Regions from separate parts of the Sedimenticola sp. genome, predicted to be linked through region 1. Evidence: predicted binding sites of a transcription regulator. Region 1 holds the regulator's gene; each other region holds the start of a gene.
The links. The regulator sigma-54, encoded in region 1, starts transcription at its own class of promoters, with help from an activator protein. The targets are predictions, from matches to a motif close to TGGCANGNTNCNTGCTT.

Region 1 (4,185 bases):
GCAATGCAGACCGCATCGACGCCAAAGGCATGCAGATTTGGCTGCAGCAGCCGATCCGAATCAAACTACTAGCCAATGTACGAGGACGCTATGAAGTCAATCCCTAAGCCCCATCACACTGGCCGCCGGTGGTTCGCCCTTGCCCTGATGCTGATCCTGCCAGGACTGACCAGCGCCCTGCAGTCGGACAAGGATCAGCCTATCTATATCGAAGCGGATGGCGTAGACATCGACGACCGCAGCGGTATCAGCACCTATAAAGGTAATGTGGTACTGACACAGGGAAGTATTATCCTTAAGGCGGACAAAGTCACCGTTACCCAGCGTAAGGAGCAGAATGATCAGATTGAGGCCGTCGGAAACCCGGTCACCTTTCAACAAGACACCGAGGGCGACAAGGGAACGATCAAGGGTCGAGCAAAAAAGGCCGAATACTTCGCCAACAGTGAAATCATCAATATGACCGGCGATGCCGTGCTCACTCAGGGCAAGGACACCTTTAAAAGCGACCGGATCATTTACGACCGCGCACGGGCCGTGGTCAAGGCCGGCACCAGCGCCAAGGGTAAAGAGCGTGTCAAGGTAACCATCGGCGGTAAAAAGTAACTCACCGATGACTGTCTTAACTGCCGAAAATCTGGCGAAACATTATCGCCGCCGCGCCGTCGTGAACGGTGTTTCACTCAATCTCTCCAGCGGAGAGGTGGTCGGATTACTGGGCCCCAACGGCGCCGGTAAAACCACCTGCTTCTATATGATAGCCGGGCTGGTGCCGTCGGAAGGGGGAACCATCAAGATAGATGGACACGACATCACGGCCCTGCCTATGCATGCCCGGGCCCGCCTCGGGCTGGGTTATCTGGCCCAGGAACCGTCTATATTCCGAAAGCTAACCGTCTTCAACAACATCTTCGCCATACTCGAGACCCGCAAAGATCTGGATCGACCGGAAAAGATCGAGGCTTGTGAAGCCTTGCTGGTGGATTTTAATCTCACCCATCTGCGCAACAACCAGGCGATGAGCCTCTCCGGAGGTGAGCGGCGGCGCCTCGAGATCGCCCGCTCGCTCGCCATGGAGCCGCGCTTTATCCTGCTGGATGAACCCTTTGCCGGCATCGACCCCATCTCGGTCAAGGATATCCAGAACATCATCCGGGAGCTCTCTGCCCGCGGCATCGGTATACTGATAACCGACCACAACGTGCGGGAAACGCTGGGAATCTGCCAGCGCGCCTATATCATCAGCGAGGGGAAGGTGCTGGCCGAGGGCGAACCGGAGCAGATTTTGGCCAACGAGGAAGTCCGTTCGGTCTATTTGGGAAAAGAGTTCAGTTTATAACCAATCGACTTAGGTTTGATTCACAGCAACAAAGCATTTTCTCCTTGTGCGCCTGTTCGCTTTTTACGCTAGAATGAAGCTGTGAAAAACATACAAATTACGTACCAGATCTAGATAACCGCATGAAGCAAACGCTCCAGCTTCGACTTGGCCAGCATCTCACCATGACGCCGCAATTGCAGCAGGCCATACGGTTGCTGCAGCTTTCGACCCTGGATCTCAAGCAGGAGATCCAGGAAGCGCTGGATTCCAACCTGATGTTGGAGACCGAAGAGGACAACAGCGCGCGGGAAGACGCCCGCCGCAACGAACAGCAAAGCGTTATTGAGCGGCTCAATGGCGATGGCTTGAAAGGGGATAAAGCCACCAGCAACGACCTCAATAACGAAAAAGAGATCAACGGCGAGGCAAACTCCATGCCGGAAGATCTGCCGGTGGACAGCGGCTGGGATGATGTATACGACAGCGCGCTCCCTCCCTCTTCCGGGCTCGCCTCGCGGGGAGACTCGGGTGACAATGACTACCTCTCCCAGCGCCGCAGTGCACGCACCCTCTACGACTATCTCACCTGGCAGTTAAACCTGACGCCGTTCAGCGATCTGGATCGCGAGATTGCCGTCTCCATCATCGACGGCATCGATGAGGATGGCTACCTGCGAATGGAACTGGAGGAGATACTCGACAGCATGGCCGCTCAAGAGGTCGAGTTGGATGAGATTGAAGCGGTACTGCACCGAATTCAACAATTCGATCCACCAGGGGTGGGCGCACGCAATCTGCAGGAGTGCTTGCTGATCCAACTGCGTCAACTTCCGGAGCCCCATCCGGCCATGGCGCTCACCACCCGCCTGATCAGCGATCACTTTGAGCTTTTGGCCCAGCAGGATCATAACCAGATCAAGCGCAAGCTGAAGATCGATGATGACACGCTGAAATCGATCAACCAGTTGATCCGTTCGCTAATACCGCGCCCAGGCAGCCTGGTGGCCGAAACTGAACCCCAATACGTCATTCCAGATGTCTTCGTGACGCGCCGGGATGGCACATGGCACGTGGACCTGAATGCCGAAGCGGCGCCCAAACTCAGGGTCAATCCGGAATATGCGCGACTGATCCGCCGTGCCGACAACAGCGATGACAACAACTATCTGAAGAATCATCTTCAGGAAGCGCGCTGGTTTATCAAAAGCCTGATGAGCCGCAACGAAACACTGTTAAGGGTGGCGACCAAGATTGTCGAACTGCAGCGGGGGTTCTTCGAACACGGCGAAGAGGCGATGAAACCGTTGGTGCTAAGGGATATCGCCGAAGCCCTGGAACTGCACGAATCCACCATTTCACGGGTCACCACACAAAAATATATGCATACCCCCCGGGGTACGCTCGAGTTCAAATATTTTTTCTCCAGTCATGTCAGCACGGCTGGAGGCGGAGAGTGTTCCGCCACCGCGATACGCGCACTGATCAAAAAACTGGTCGCTGCCGAGAAGCCGAACAAGCCTCTCAGCGACAACAAATTGGCGAGCATACTCGCCGATCAGGGCATTCAGGTCGCACGGCGGACGGTAGCAAAATACCGCGAGTCTATGGCGATACCGCCATCAAACGAGCGCAAGCGCCTCGTCTAGAGGCCAGTAACCAAGGAGCAAATCATGCAAATCAGCATCACCGGTCACCATGTGGACATCACCGAAGCCATGCGCAATTATGTCGAGACAAAGTTCGAACGTTTGGAGCGACACTTTGACCATGTCACCAAAATCCATGTCATTCTGAGTGTCGAGAAGCTGCGCCAAAAGGCCGAAGCCACACTCCACGTGAATGGCGCCGATGTCTTTGCAGACTGTGTAGAAGAAGATATGTATGCCGCCATCGATGGTCTGGTGGACAAAGTCGACCGACAGGTCAAAAAACTCAAGGAGAAGAGTACCAATCACCGCAATGGTGTAGGCATGAAAGGAATCGATCCTGCCAACGCTGAAATCTAATCAACAGGCAAAACCATGTTTCCCGCAAATTTCATAAATGCCGAACGCATCAGCGTGGCGAATCCGGCTGCTAGTAAAAAGCGCATACTCGAAGAGATAGCAGGCCTGCTGGCAACGGCCTCGGAGGAGCTAAATCAGGGCACGGTGTTCGACAAACTGCTCGAGCGGGAACGATTAGGCAGCACCGGGCTGGGGCATGGCATCGCCCTGCCTCACGCCCGCGTAGCCGGCGTCACCGAAGCACGTGGCGCTTTCATTCAACTCCAGTCAGGCGCCGATTTTGACGCCATCGATCAAAAACCGGTGGATCTGGTTTTCGGCCTCCTGGTCCCCGAAGAGGCAACCGAAGAACATCTGCAGCTTTTGGCAAAACTGGCTACCCTGTTCAGTGACGAAACATTCTGTCAGCGCCTGCGTAAAAGCCAAGACAGGGAGGCACTGCTGCAGGCATTCATACAACAGGAGCCCATACCGAAAAGCGCCAACGGCTGATCTGTCACCCACCTTAGAAGGATCTCTGTTATCGCTGCAGGAAGACACGCCCTAACTACCCAAAGGTGTAAACAGAGGTAACGGAGACCCTATGAAGTTGGCCATCATCACCGGACTTTCAGGTTCTGGAAAAAGCGTCGCACTGCACACCCTGGAAGATGAGGGCTACTATTGCATCGACAACCTGCCCGTTTTCCTGCTCCCCGCATTGGCGGGCGAGCTGGTCAACAGACAGGACAAACGCTTTGAATTGGTCGCCATCAGTATTGACGCGCGCAATGCGCCGGCCGAGTTCGAGAGTATCGCCAACCTGCTGCAACCGCTGAAGACACAGAAAATCCGCTACGAGGTGATATTCCTGGAGGC
Region 2 (4,185 bases), on a different contig from region 1:
ATCGGCCCGTTTCACCCAATCCCGACTGGCCTGCTTCACATCGCCGCGATAGCGAAACGATGTCTGTTTAATGAAAGCCGCATCTTCTGATTTCAGGTAGTCAGAACGCGCCAGCTCAGGCTGTCCATACATGGGCAACGCTTCAATCGCCTCCTTTTCCGCTACCGTCATGCAGCCACTCAACAGCACCGCTACCAGCAGAACAACGGCCATTCTCAACACACCCATAGCAAGTCCTATCCTTTGATCGATGAAATCCGCCGATTCACTGGCAGCGTAAACCGGCAAACGGACGACAATCCGAGTCACCTCAACTTTGCTCACGCAGGCGTGCGATCCGCTCCTCGATACGCGGATGAGTGCGGAACAGATCACTCAGCCCTTTACCGCCAGCGATACCGAAGGCCGCCAACTGATCCGGTAATCCCTCACCTGGTTGTACGCCACCGAGGCGGGCCAGGGCATTAATCATACTATTGCCCCCGGCCAATTTTGCACCGCCGGCATCGGCCCGGTACTCACGCTGACGTGAGAACCAGAATACGATAATGCTTGCAAGAAACCCCAGTACCAGTTCAGCCACGATAGTGGTGACCCAGAAGGCCGGACCATGTCCGCGTTCCGTCTTAAACACTACCCGATCCACGAGATGCCCCACCACCCTTGAGAGCACTATCACGAACGTATTCACCACTCCCTGGATCAGCGCCAGGGTAACCATATCGCCATTGGCGATATGGCTTATCTCATGCCCCAGCACCGCTTCGACCTCGGCACGATCCATCTGTTGCAGCAAACCACTGCTCACCGCTACCAGGGCATCGTTACGATTCCAGCCGGTAGCGAAGGCGTTCATCTCCGCACCCTCGTAGATCGCCACCTCCGGCATACCGATTCCGACTTGCTGCGCCTGCCGCTGGACCGTATTCACCAACCACTGTTCAGCCGTGGACGATGGGGTCTCAATCACCCGAAGCCCCATCATCCTCTTGGCGGTCCATTTGGATATAAACAGGGAGACCAGCGAACCACCAAAACCCAACACGGCAGCAAATATCACCAGAGAGTTAATATCAAGACCGGCCCCCTGTTGATCAAGAATACGCTCCACACCCAACAGACGCAGGGTAACCGATAGTACAGCGATCACCGCCAGGTTGGTGGCAAGAAAAAGAATAATCCGCTTCATCTGTCAAAGCTCCATAAATAATGACCGGCGAATTAGGAGATAGGGATAATCACCAGTATTTTCAACTATGGCGCTTACCCGCATTATGTCGGTGAGCAGTTTATGCCACTACATAAAAAAAGCCCCCGCTTTGCAGCGAGGGCTTCTATACATAAGTTTACGGCCTAGCCTAGCGCCGAAACTTCCTGATCAGCAGGAAGCCCGCTTCCGTCCGCGCCAAGCCATACCCAGCAGACCAATCCCCATCAGTGCGAGTGGAGCTGGAACCGGTACCCCTGGCAGACTACCTTGTTCAATCAACGCATAGCGCAGTTGTCCGCCAGCGACCAGAAACTCACCGATACCGTTGCCCCAGAAAGAAACTTGGGTGAAATCACCGGTATCGTCGAAGGCGGCAACAAAAATTTCAAACACGTTAAAACCGGTATCCTGTGACGGAAACAGACCATCTGAAGAGGTGTTTGCGCTGGCGACCAGGATAGGCGCGCCACCATCGAAGGAGATAAACAGTTCGGTTACCGGGTTATAACAGCAGGTAGCCCAATCGCCCACCTCAAACCCGACGGCATTGACAGCGCTATCGAAGGTAAAAGTGATACCACTATTGAAGTAGTCCAAGGGATCGGTACGTGGATCGCTGCCACCGCCGGCGGGGTTGATACCAATAACCTGCCCTGACATGGAACCGTAAGTGGTCACGCCACCAATACCACCATCATTCTGGGTGATTACGTAGTCGCCACGATCAATACTGGCGCCACTCGACAAGCCTGACCAGATGTCAAAATTCACTGTTGCGCCGGTGCCGGTCACCGTTGAATCGAAATCAGCGACACCTGCCGAAATACCATCGAATACAGTCGCGATGGTAGCGTTAGCCGTTGCGCTGATCGTCATTGCGGCCACTACAACCGCTACTTTAAATTTTCCGATCATCTCGAATCTCTCCCTAATCTAAAATTCTTGTCTTGCGTCTGCACTCGACAACCAAATATTGCTACCAAGTAGCCCTACTGTGATCCATAAGCAATGAATGTACCAAGTCAATGATCATGAACTGTAACTAATTGAATTACAAATATATTAATCCAATATGGCGACACGATAGTCGAATAGATACACACCGTCTCTCAACGATTTGTAAAATTACCTGACATAACCTATGGCTTTTCTTGAATAGAAATCCAAGCTATTGCGCAACAACTATTCTCGGAAACAGTGTTTTACCGCAGGCCATCGCAAACTAGAAACCGTCAACAAGCCAGATCGCAGCAGTGTTTATGTAGCTCACCCATCATAAATCAAAGTCTTATACATCCGCGTGAACCACATAATTGACGGCTGAGTTAACCGGGCAATGGGGGTATTATGAACGTTCCATACTCAACCATGTGATGAATAACCTCTAAGAATCCCGCTATGAAAATGCGCCTTTTGAAGCACCGATTGCTACGCTGTGCCGCGACAGTGACCATTGCACTGGTTGTATCCACACCCTTACTGGCCGCCGACAAGCATGTAGCGATTACCCAGATCGTCGAACACCCTGCGCTGGACGCGGTACGCCAGGGCGTAAAGGATGAACTGGCTGAACGGGGCTTCGTCTTCGGAAAGAATCTGCAGTGGAGTTATGAAAGCGCCCAGGGAAGCCCCTCAACGGCAGCCCAGATTGCGCGGAAGTTCGCCGGTGATCGGCCGGACCTGGTGATCGGCATCTCTACCCCTTCGGCCCAGACCCTGGCCGCCTCGGCACGTGACATTCCACTGATCTTCAGTGCCGTGACGGATCCGCTAGCCGCCAAGCTGGTTAGCAATCTGGAAAAACCGGGCGGCCTGATCACCGGCACCAGCGACGCGCTGCCGCTGGAACGGCATCTGGATCTGATTGCTGAAATCGTACCCACCACCCAGCGTCTCGGCGTACTGTTCAATCCGGGTGAAGCCAACTCGGTCAGCAGCGTCAATCAACTGAAGGCGGCAGCAGCCAAGCGCGGCTGGGAAATTGTGGAAGGCGGCGCAGCCAAGTCGGCGGAGGTACTGGCGGCCGCACGCTCGCTGGTGGGCAAGGTCGATGCTATCTATGTCCCCACCGACAATACCGTGGTCTCCGCCTTTGAGAGCGTAGTTCGAGTCGGGCAACAGGCCAAACTGCCGGTGATCGCCGGCGACACTTCCTCGGTAGAACGGGGTGCGGCAGCGGCCGTCGGCTTCAACTACTATGACGTGGGCCGGCAGACCGGACGCATGGCCGCCCAGGTGCTGAACGGCGAAAAGCCCGGCGACATCCCGGTGGAGACCGTACAGAAAACCGAGCTATACCTGAACCCGGCGTCAGCAGAAAAGATGGGGGTTACCCTGTCACCGGCGCTGATCGCACGGGCCAGCAAGATCATCGAATAGTCTTTATATCTCACCTGTGAGGCACCGCGCCCGGTGCCTCACAGTCAACCGATCCTTCACTATGAATTCAATTGCCTTTCTGGGTGCCATTGAGAGTGGACTGGTCTTCGGACTGGTGGCCTTCGGGGTGTTTCTCTCCTTCCGCATCCTGCAGTTTCCCGACCTGACGGTGGACGGTAGTTTTCCCCTGGGTGCCGCCGTCAGCGCCACCCTGATCGTCAGCGGCAGCGACCCCTGGCTCGCCACCCTCTATGCCGCCCTGGCTGGTGCCGCGGCCGGCCTGGTCACCGCCTGGCTCAATGTGCGCTTGAAGATCCTGCACCTGCTGGCCTCCATCCTCACCATGATCGCTCTCTACTCCGTCAACCTGCGCATCATGGGCAAGCCTAACGTTGCCCTGCTGGGCGAAGAGACGCTGTTGACTCCATTTGAGAGCGGCTCGCTCCCCTACTACGTCACTACGCCTATGGTGTTTGCCGTCATCGTACTGGTGGTGATGATCGCCCTGATTGCGTTTCTTTACTCGGAGACCGGCCTCGCGATGCGCGCCACCGGCGCCAATCCGCGCATGGCCCGGGCGCACGGGATCAACACCT
Region 3 (4,185 bases), on a different contig from region 1:
AGTTCTGACTTAGCTCATCTAACCGACCGCCAATCTGAAGTAGAATGACTCACTCCACCGGCCACGCGGCCAAATTTTACGCCTAAAATCCGACACTGGGAATCAGGTAATCAATATGAAACAACATAAAGATGCGCATGAAGCGTTGTCAGTCGTGGATTCCGGGCAACGGATCTTTGTTCAGGGAGCCGCCTCGACCCCGTTGCGCTTGATCGAGGGGCTGGTTTCCCATGCCGGCCGACTTCGGGATGTAGAGGTGATGCATCTGCACACCTTTGGCGAGGCCCGCTATGCCGATCCGGACTTTGCGGCGAGTTTCCGGGTCGCCAATCTGTTCGTGGGTGGCAATATGCGTGGCTATTTCGATGGCGGTCGGGTCGATTATCTACCCTGTTTCCTCTCTGAGATACCGGCCCTGTTCCGCTCCGGCGAACGACCGATTGATGTGGCCCTGGTGCATCTCTCCCCCCCGGATAGACAGGGGTTTTGTACCCTGGGTTGCAGTGTCGATGTGGCCCTGGAAGCAATCCATGTGGCACGAATTGTGATCGCCCAAATCAATCCGCAAATGCCGCGGGTGCATGGGGATGGTTTTATCCATATCTCACGAATCGACCATTGCATCGAGGTGGATGACCCGATCCCGGAAGTGCCGCGCCCCCGATTAGGGGAGGTAGAGCGGGCAATCGGCGAGCATGCGGCGGCGCTGATTGAGGATGGTGCCACCCTGCAGATGGGGATCGGCGCCATTCCGGATGCGGTGCTGGCGGCGTTGCGGGGGCATCGCCATCTGGGGGTGCATACCGAGATGTGGTCGGATGGCCTGCTTGATCTGATCGAAAACGGCGCGGTAGATAATTCGTGCAAAAAGACCCACCGCGGTAAGACGGTTTCGGGCTTTATCATGGGTTCCCGGCGGGTCTATGACTTTATTGACGATAATCCGTCGGTCATCCAGGCGCGGATCGATTGGGTGAATTCGCCTCACGAGATTGCCAAGAATCCGCGCGTTACCGCCATCAATTCCGCCGTCGAAGTGGATTTGACCGGTCAAGTCTGCGCCGACTCGATCGGCCACCGCATTATTTCGGGTGTTGGGGGGCAGATGGACTTTATCCGTGGCGCCTCGCTGTCGGAAGGTGGCAAACCGATCATCGCCCTACCAAGCCGGGCTCGCCATGGCGCCTCGCGTATCGTGCCAACGCTCAAGCCGGGTGGCGGCGTGGTCACCACCCGTTCCCATGTCCACTACATCGTTACCGAGTACGGTGTCGCCAACCTGTATGGTCGGACCCTGAATGAGCGGGCCGAGGCGCTGATAGCCATCGCCCATCCGGATGATCGTGAATCGCTGTCACGTCAGTGGCACGCCATTCGTGCTCTGAGTGGCTGAGGAAATATTATGGTATCTCTATTTCCAGGGCAAAAGAGTGGGAAATGGTCATGTCTGATTTTTGCTCTAAATATGACAACAAAGTTACCGCTTTATAGTTTTTACTGAAATTTCTCCTTCCGATACTGGCATCTGACATATGTCAGATGTCCTGCCAAGCCCATGAATCGTTGATCAAAATCCACTCTACCTTTTCCTTGGCATGGAAATTGTACTTACCCCTGGAATGGCGGCACCGAGACTGCCAGATGCACAGACATACCAGATAACTAACCTTCCAGGACCGACAATTGAGGTAGGGGTTAATGAACGACGAGCGCAATTTCGAGCAACTCGAGAAGAGACTGGGCGTATCGCGACGGGACTTTATGAAGTTCTGTACCGGCGTAGCTGCGACCATGGGACTGACCACCAGCGATGCGATGGCGATGGCCAAGGCGGTTGCCAGTCCAAAGGCGAGGCCGCCGGTAATATGGCTTCATGGTCAGGAATGCACAGGGTGTACCGAATCCCTGCTACGTTCCGAGCACCCCACCATTGAGACGCTGATCCTTGATCTGATCTCATTGGACTACCATGAGACCTTGGCCGCTGCGGCCGGACATCAGGTGGAAGCGGCCAAGCAGGCATCCATGAAAGCCAACAAGGGCAAGTACCTGTTGGTGATTGAGGGGGCGACACCGGTCAAGGATGGCGGCATCTACTGCAAGATCGGTGGCAAGACTATGTTGGAACATGTAAAGGAAGCGGCTGAAGGTGCGGCGGCGATCGTATCCATCGGCTCCTGCGCTTCCTGGGGTGGTATCCCCTCCAGTGGCATCAATCCCACTGAAGCGAAGGGTGCCCCGGATATCCTACCGGACAAGACGGTGGTAACTATTCCCGGTTGCCCGCCCAACCCCTATAACTTCCTCTCCACCGTGCTGCACTTCGTCACCTTCGGCAAACTGCCGGGGCTGGATCACCTGAACCGACCCAAGTTTGCTTATGGCCGGTTGATCCACGAGAACTGCGAGCGCCGTCCCCACTTCGACGCCGGGCGTTTCGCATTGGAGTTTGGCGACGAGGGTCATCAGAAGGGCTACTGCCTCTACAAACTGGGTTGTAAAGGTCCCGAGACCTACGCCAACTGCCCCGCCGTTGAATTCGGTGATGTGGGCGGTGGTGCCTGGCCGGTCGGAGTGGGCCATCCCTGCTTCGGGTGTACCGAGCAAGGCGTGGGATTCACCAAAGGTATTCATCAGCTGGCGAATGTGAAGACCCATGCGCCACCCAATGCCTTCCCTTATGTCAACGACCGTCCGGGAACCAACAGTGCCACGCCGGGTGCTGCCGCACTGGTAGGTGGTGTGATTGGTGCCGCAGTCGGCGCCACAGCCATGGCTGCCAAAAAGCTGGGAAATAGCGATAAGGCGGGTGACGGCGACAGTCAGGGTTAAGGGGGCGTTATGAAACGTAGAGATTTTCTTAAAGCCGCAGCCGGCGGAGCCGCCGCACTTTGCAGTGCCGGTAGCGCCGAGGCCAGGCCCAACAAGGAGCCATTGGAGAATGCCATCGGTATCCTCTATGACGCCACCTTGTGTGTCGGTTGCAAGGCGTGTGTCCGGGCCTGCAAAGAGATCAACGGTCTGCCGCCTGTGGCCATGGGTGAGGATGTGCAGTACGACGCCTCGCGCGGGGTGTCCGGCTCAACCTACAACGTGATCAAGGTATACAAGAACGGTAACTCCGAGCAGAAAGATCGAGAGATCGACGGTTTTTCATTTGCCAAGAAGAGTTGTATGCACTGCGTCGATCCGGCCTGTGTATCCGGTTGTCCGGTTTCCGCGCTGACCAAGAATCCAGTTTCCGGCATTGTGCAGTACAACCCGGATACCTGTATCGGTTGCCGTAACTGCATGGTGGGTTGCCCATTCAGCATCCCTCAATACGAATTCCACAACGCCAAAGGGCAGATCCAGAAGTGCTTCTTCTGCAATCAGGCCGGGGTGGAGCGTATCTCCCAGGGGCTGTTGCCGGGCTGTGCCGAGGTGTGTCCGACCGGCGCTACGCTGTTTGGTCCGCGTAAGGATCTGCTGGCCGAGGCGAAGCGACGCCTCGCCGCCAAGGCGGGTGACACCTACACCTATCCACGGGGCAACGTGAATGACGCGCTGCATACCCATGAGAAGACGGCGCCCACCTATCAGCAGCATATTTACGGTGAGCATGAGGTGGGGGGAACCCAGGTGATGCATATCGCGGGTGTGCCGTTGAAAAAACTGGGTATGCCGGAACTGCCTGACCGCTCCTACGCGTCGATCGCGGAAGGGGTTCAGCACACGCTCTATAAGGGCATGATCGCACCGGCGATCGCCTTGGCGGGGCTGGCCTATGTGGTCAAGCGCAACACCAGCAACTCGGACCAGGATGACGAATAGTCGTCCCTGGCCCTAACTAATTGAGGTGAACCATGAGTGAACATCAGCCGGTAGAAGGTAAGATCCTTACCCTGCCATTCATGTTCCTGGGCGTACTGGCCGCGATTGGGCTCTATTTCCTCGGTGTGCGTTTTGCCGATGGATTGGGTGCGGTCGCCAACATCAATTCGGGCTATCCCTGGGGTATCTGGGTAGTCTATGACGTGGTGGTCGGAACGGCCCTGGCCTGTGGCGGTTACGCCCTGGCCTTTGTGATCTATGTCTTTAACAAAGGTAAATACCACCCGCTGATTCGGCCGGCCATCCTGGCCAGTCTGTTCGGTTACGCGTTGGGTGGTTTTGGCGCCTTTTTCGATATGGGACGCTACTGGC
Region 4 (4,185 bases), on a different contig from region 1:
AGGTTACGCCTCCGAAGCGGGTATCAACTAATGGATATCTCCAGATTACGCCGCCGCTTGCAGGCGATCTGTCCGTCCGGGAGATTTTTCCTGCCCGCCACCATCAGGGTGCGGTCGACCCATTTTCTGGCGCTGAGCCGGTAGTCGTTCAGCTGTTTTCCAGCCAGTGAGCGGATCGCTTTTTCCGCCGTTTGCTCCGGATAGACCTCGACTAAACCGTGATATTCGACGCTGCCGGTATCCATATCGAGAATTCGAATCAGGTTGCACTTGGCAACGGTGCCGCCTTTGCTGAAAGGGAGAAACCATTTGGGTTGCACGGCATCCTGAACCAGGGAGAGCAGTTCCTGGCGCTTTGCGGCAGCGGGGACATGGGGTATGAAAATTTTCATCGCATCCTTGAACGTGAGACAGCAATTTCAAGAACAATTATAAGTGACAAGCTTGTCCTAAATGGTGAATTAATCAACTATTTTGTTAATTTTCTACATTTTTTGCGATGGGGTAAAAAAGGGGGCGTTGTTAAAGACCGGTTTCACCGGTCCGCATTAATACGCGGCGCTGAGTTTCAATTCAGAAAGGATTAACTCGAACTTTTCAAATTTCGGATGAGACTCAAGGAAATGGTCGTTCTGGTAGACACGCCCGGCAGCATCCAACTGGTAGACCGGGTGGTAACCCGATTCCGCCAGGGTCTTGATTTCATCGAACAGATTGTCCAGCACCAGCGCGTTGTCACCCTGGCCGATAATCAGCACCATGTGGGGCACCCCTTGCGGCGTGTGGACATAACTGAGCCTCAGCTGATCTTCCGGGATGGATTTACGAATCGCCGGGTCCAGCATCTTGGCAATGCTGATATCCTCGCAATCGCCGGTTCGAAGCTTGACCGTCTCTGTGGGGGATTGCCAATGATCCTGCAGGCTGTCCGGTTTGTACGTAACAAACAGGTTCCATTGGCGGTTGATCTGGGCCAGTTCACTTTTGGTGAGTGTGCCGCGGCTCTTATTGACCTGGGTTTTCTGCTGTACCGTTTGGGTCTTGATTTTATGGGTGGCACAGCCGGACAAAAGGGCGGGCGCCGCCAAGCCAATCAGGAGATAACGAAACAGAGTCTTCATCAGGCAGATACCATAAATCCAAGTCCAATGTTCTGTTTAGGGGCGTTTTGCATAAAAACTTGAGCAAGGCTAGCAAACAAATAGCAATTAATCCATCTCTAAATGCCTGAGTAACTTACTGTATTATTTAGTAAAAAAGAATATAAAGATACATTGGGCGTGGGTAGGCGACAGCAGGATTTGCATCTTGATGGGCGCCCAAATAGCTATTTGGATCGGTGAAGGAAGAAGAGTAACTTGTTGATTTATAATTTTTTACAGAAACCCTGTCGGTGGGCGGATGTTAGTTTGTGTGTCCGATTGGCACAGGGTGAGAGTCAATCTTGGGTGTGAGGGTCGCCTATTGACAGGGGGGCTCCAGATCACCCATCACTTAACTGGATAAGATCGATGGAAACTTCAGAGTTTGGATTCTGGGCTATGCTGATTTTCTGGGGTAGCGCCGTGGGTGGCATTGTTTTGGCCATCAACTGGGCCCGTTTGAAGGGGCGCAACCCGGTAAAACGTGAACTGTTGGAAAAATCCCTTAAGCAGCGACTGGAAAGGGGAGATCTAAGCCGGGAAGCGTATGATCAAAAGCTGGCGGCATTGAAGGACAGCGATTAGCCGTCACGTATCGCTAAAATCGGAGAAGTGAATGAGTAACCCCATACAACCCCCCCTTCGCGGCCAGTGCCTCTGTGGTGGCGTGAAGTACCAAGTGGATGCTATCGAACCCAGGATGGCCCACTGCCATTGCTCGATGTGCAGAAAGTTTCATGGCGCGGCTTTTGCCACCTTTGGCGAAGCAAAATCAGCATCGTTTCATTGGCTGGAAGGGGAGGATCTACTTAAGAGTTATCGTGCGGAAAACGGAACAGTGCGTCGTTTCTGCGCCAATTGTGGCTCCAGCCTGACCTTTGCACCGCCCAAGGATACGGGGGAATACGTCGAATTTACCCTGGGCACCTTGGTGGATGACCCAAAGCTGACACCGGACGCCCATATCTTCGTCGGCTCCAAGGCGGGATGGGATCATATATGCGATCAATTGCCGCAATATGAGGCGGGTAGGGGGAGTCAGCAACTGGATTGAATCCGGTGCCGTATAGTTGACTAACCGTTTGGTCGGCGGTTGTAACGATTTCTATTTTCTGTCGTCGGTTTTATCCGTGCCGGCGGTGTGCTCTCTCTGTTCCCTCTCTTCCTTCCTCTGCACCGTTCCAGGCCGGCCTGTCTGCCGCTGTTGCCAGTTTTCTAGAGTTGGCACAGGGACTGCATAGTCCGGTTATCGCAGTAAATGATTGGGAGAGGACCGTGTCAGATTTCAAACGATCTTCAATGCCTGAAGTGGTGGGCGGTTTGAATCGCTTGCCCGGTTTGGAGCGGGTGTGATGAGTCAACGAGTATTGGTGATCAATGCCCGTGCCGGGCAGGCGGAGCGTCTCACTTTGGCGTTGCAGGAGAACGGTCATGTTGTGTTGGCAACCGAGCCTCTGACTGAACAGTTGGAGACGCAGGTCGAGACCCTGCAACCGGACTTGCTGGTGTTGGACGTCTATCAGCCGGATCAGTCGATGCTGGAGCAGATCAGCCAGATCAGTCGTCGTATACCGCGTCCGGTGGTGATGTTTGCCGATCAGGGCGATAGCGAAACGGCCGCTGCCGCGGTGGATGCCGGTGTGCACGCCTATGTGGTGGATGGCTTCGATGCGGCGCGCCTGGCTTCGATACTGGATGTGGCGATTGCACGGTTCAGGGTTTATCAAACTTTGCGTGATGAGCTGGATCGCACCCGTAGCTTGTTGCGGGAACGCAAAATCGTGGATCGGGCGAAAGGTCTGTTGATGAATAAACGGGGCTGGTCAGAGGAGCAAGCTTACCGCTCATTGCAGAAAATGGCGATGGATCAAAATCGTCGTCTGGTCGACGTGGCGGAGCGGGTCATTGATATGTCGGAGCTGTTTCAATGATCTGCACACTCCCTGGGCGGATTCGTCGAGCAGGCACCGGAATTGTGCAAATCGGGTGGAATAGATGGATGAAAAAAGGGATAGGGGCCGGATTTTCCAGCACTAATCGTACTTTCTTGCCCATTTGTAAAAAGTTGGCCCGCAGTTTGCTGTAGTGAGGATTAACCAGTTTGAAACGCCACGTGGGTGGTTTCAATAGACATTAAGCGGTAGGCCAACGGCGGTCTGCCACGACGGACAAAGGCGTCCATCGCAGCGGGGTTCTGTCCCGCCGTGATGGGCGCTTTTTTATTTTCTGGTCATTAGGAGAGTTAAAAGATGAAAAAGTACCCTCAACGGTATGATTCCTTGGTAAACCAATCGGCGGCATCACAGCCGGGGTATCGCCGCGCCGTGCGATCGACGCTGCTCTGTGCCGGGATTGTTGCCGGAGCTATCCTGGCTACGACAGGTAGTGCTTCGGCTGAAGTGGGCCCACCTGAAAAGGAAGATCTCAAGTTCGGCTTTATCAAGCTGACGGATATGGCGCCGTTGGCAATCGCCTATGAAAAGGGGTACTTCGAAGATGAAGGGCTCTATGTAACGCTGGAAGCGCAGGCCAACTGGAAGGTGTTGCTGGATCGGGTGATCGACGGTGAACTGGACGGGGCGCATATGCTGGCCGGGCAACCGCTTGGTGCCACCATCGGATTCGGTACCCAGGCGCATGTTATCACCGCCTTTTCCATGGACCTGAACGGCAACGGCATCACCGTTTCCAATGATATCTGGGAACAGATGAAACCCTATGTGCCGCATAAAAACGGCAAACCGGTACACCCGATCAAGGCGGACGCCCTGAAGCCGGTAGTAGAGAAATATAAGGACCAGGGCAAGCCATTCAAGATGGGCATGGTGTTCCCGGTATCAACCCATAACTATGAGTTGCGTTATTGGCTGGCGGCCGGCGGTATCAACCCCGGTTACTACGCACCGGCCAAGGGCGATACCAGCGGTACCCTGCAGGCCGATGCATTGCTGTCGGTGACGCCACCACCACAGATGCCGTCCACCATGGAAGCCGGGACTATCTACGGTTATTGCGTCGGCGAACCGTGGAACCAGCAGGCGGT

Region 2: ACQY5R_RS01225 (PEP-CTERM sorting domain-containing protein) is a predicted target of sigma-54. The motif match lies at 2,214-2,230, and genes of this name have one in related genera.
Region 3: ACQY5R_RS08300 (hydrogenase small subunit) is a predicted target of sigma-54. The motif match lies at 1,592-1,608, and genes of this name have one in related genera.
Region 4: ACQY5R_RS16440 (ANTAR domain-containing response regulator) is a predicted target of sigma-54. The motif match lies at 2,365-2,381, and genes of this name have one in related genera.

Annotation. Positions count from the first base shown of each region.
Region 1 is NZ_JBNKFS010000013.1:94,004-98,188, forward strand. Features, by position in the region: gene lptC (LPS export ABC transporter periplasmic protein LptC) at 1-107, shown strand, start outside; gene lptA (lipopolysaccharide transport periplasmic protein LptA) at 91-606, shown strand; gene lptB (LPS export ABC transporter ATP-binding protein) at 614-1,339, shown strand; gene ACQY5R_RS10900 (RNA polymerase factor sigma-54) at 1,462-2,967, shown strand; gene hpf (ribosome hibernation-promoting factor, HPF/YfiA family) at 2,992-3,327, shown strand; gene ptsN (PTS IIA-like nitrogen regulatory protein PtsN) at 3,343-3,819, shown strand; gene rapZ (RNase adapter RapZ) at 3,911-4,185, shown strand, end outside.
Region 2 is NZ_JBNKFS010000001.1:250,920-255,104, forward strand. Features, by position in the region: gene ACQY5R_RS01215 (tetratricopeptide repeat protein) at 1-213, opposite strand, end outside; gene htpX (protease HtpX) at 311-1,189, opposite strand; gene ACQY5R_RS01225 (PEP-CTERM sorting domain-containing protein) at 1,379-2,125, opposite strand; gene ACQY5R_RS01230 (ABC transporter substrate-binding protein) at 2,609-3,589, shown strand; gene ACQY5R_RS01235 (ABC transporter permease) at 3,651-4,185, shown strand, end outside.
Region 3 is NZ_JBNKFS010000009.1:97,869-102,053, forward strand. Features, by position in the region: gene ACQY5R_RS08295 (acetyl-CoA hydrolase/transferase family protein) at 116-1,393, shown strand; gene ACQY5R_RS08300 (hydrogenase small subunit) at 1,699-2,832, shown strand; gene hybA (hydrogenase 2 operon protein HybA) at 2,842-3,813, shown strand; gene hybB (Ni/Fe-hydrogenase cytochrome b subunit) at 3,846-4,185, shown strand, end outside.
Region 4 is NZ_JBNKFS010000029.1:8,836-13,020, forward strand. Features, by position in the region: gene ACQY5R_RS16420 (hypothetical protein) at 24-392, opposite strand; gene ACQY5R_RS16425 (transglutaminase-like cysteine peptidase) at 549-1,121, opposite strand; gene ACQY5R_RS16430 (hypothetical protein) at 1,512-1,727, shown strand; gene ACQY5R_RS16435 (GFA family protein) at 1,759-2,196, shown strand; gene ACQY5R_RS16440 (ANTAR domain-containing response regulator) at 2,495-3,073, shown strand; gene ACQY5R_RS16445 (CmpA/NrtA family ABC transporter substrate-binding protein) at 3,392-4,185, shown strand, end outside.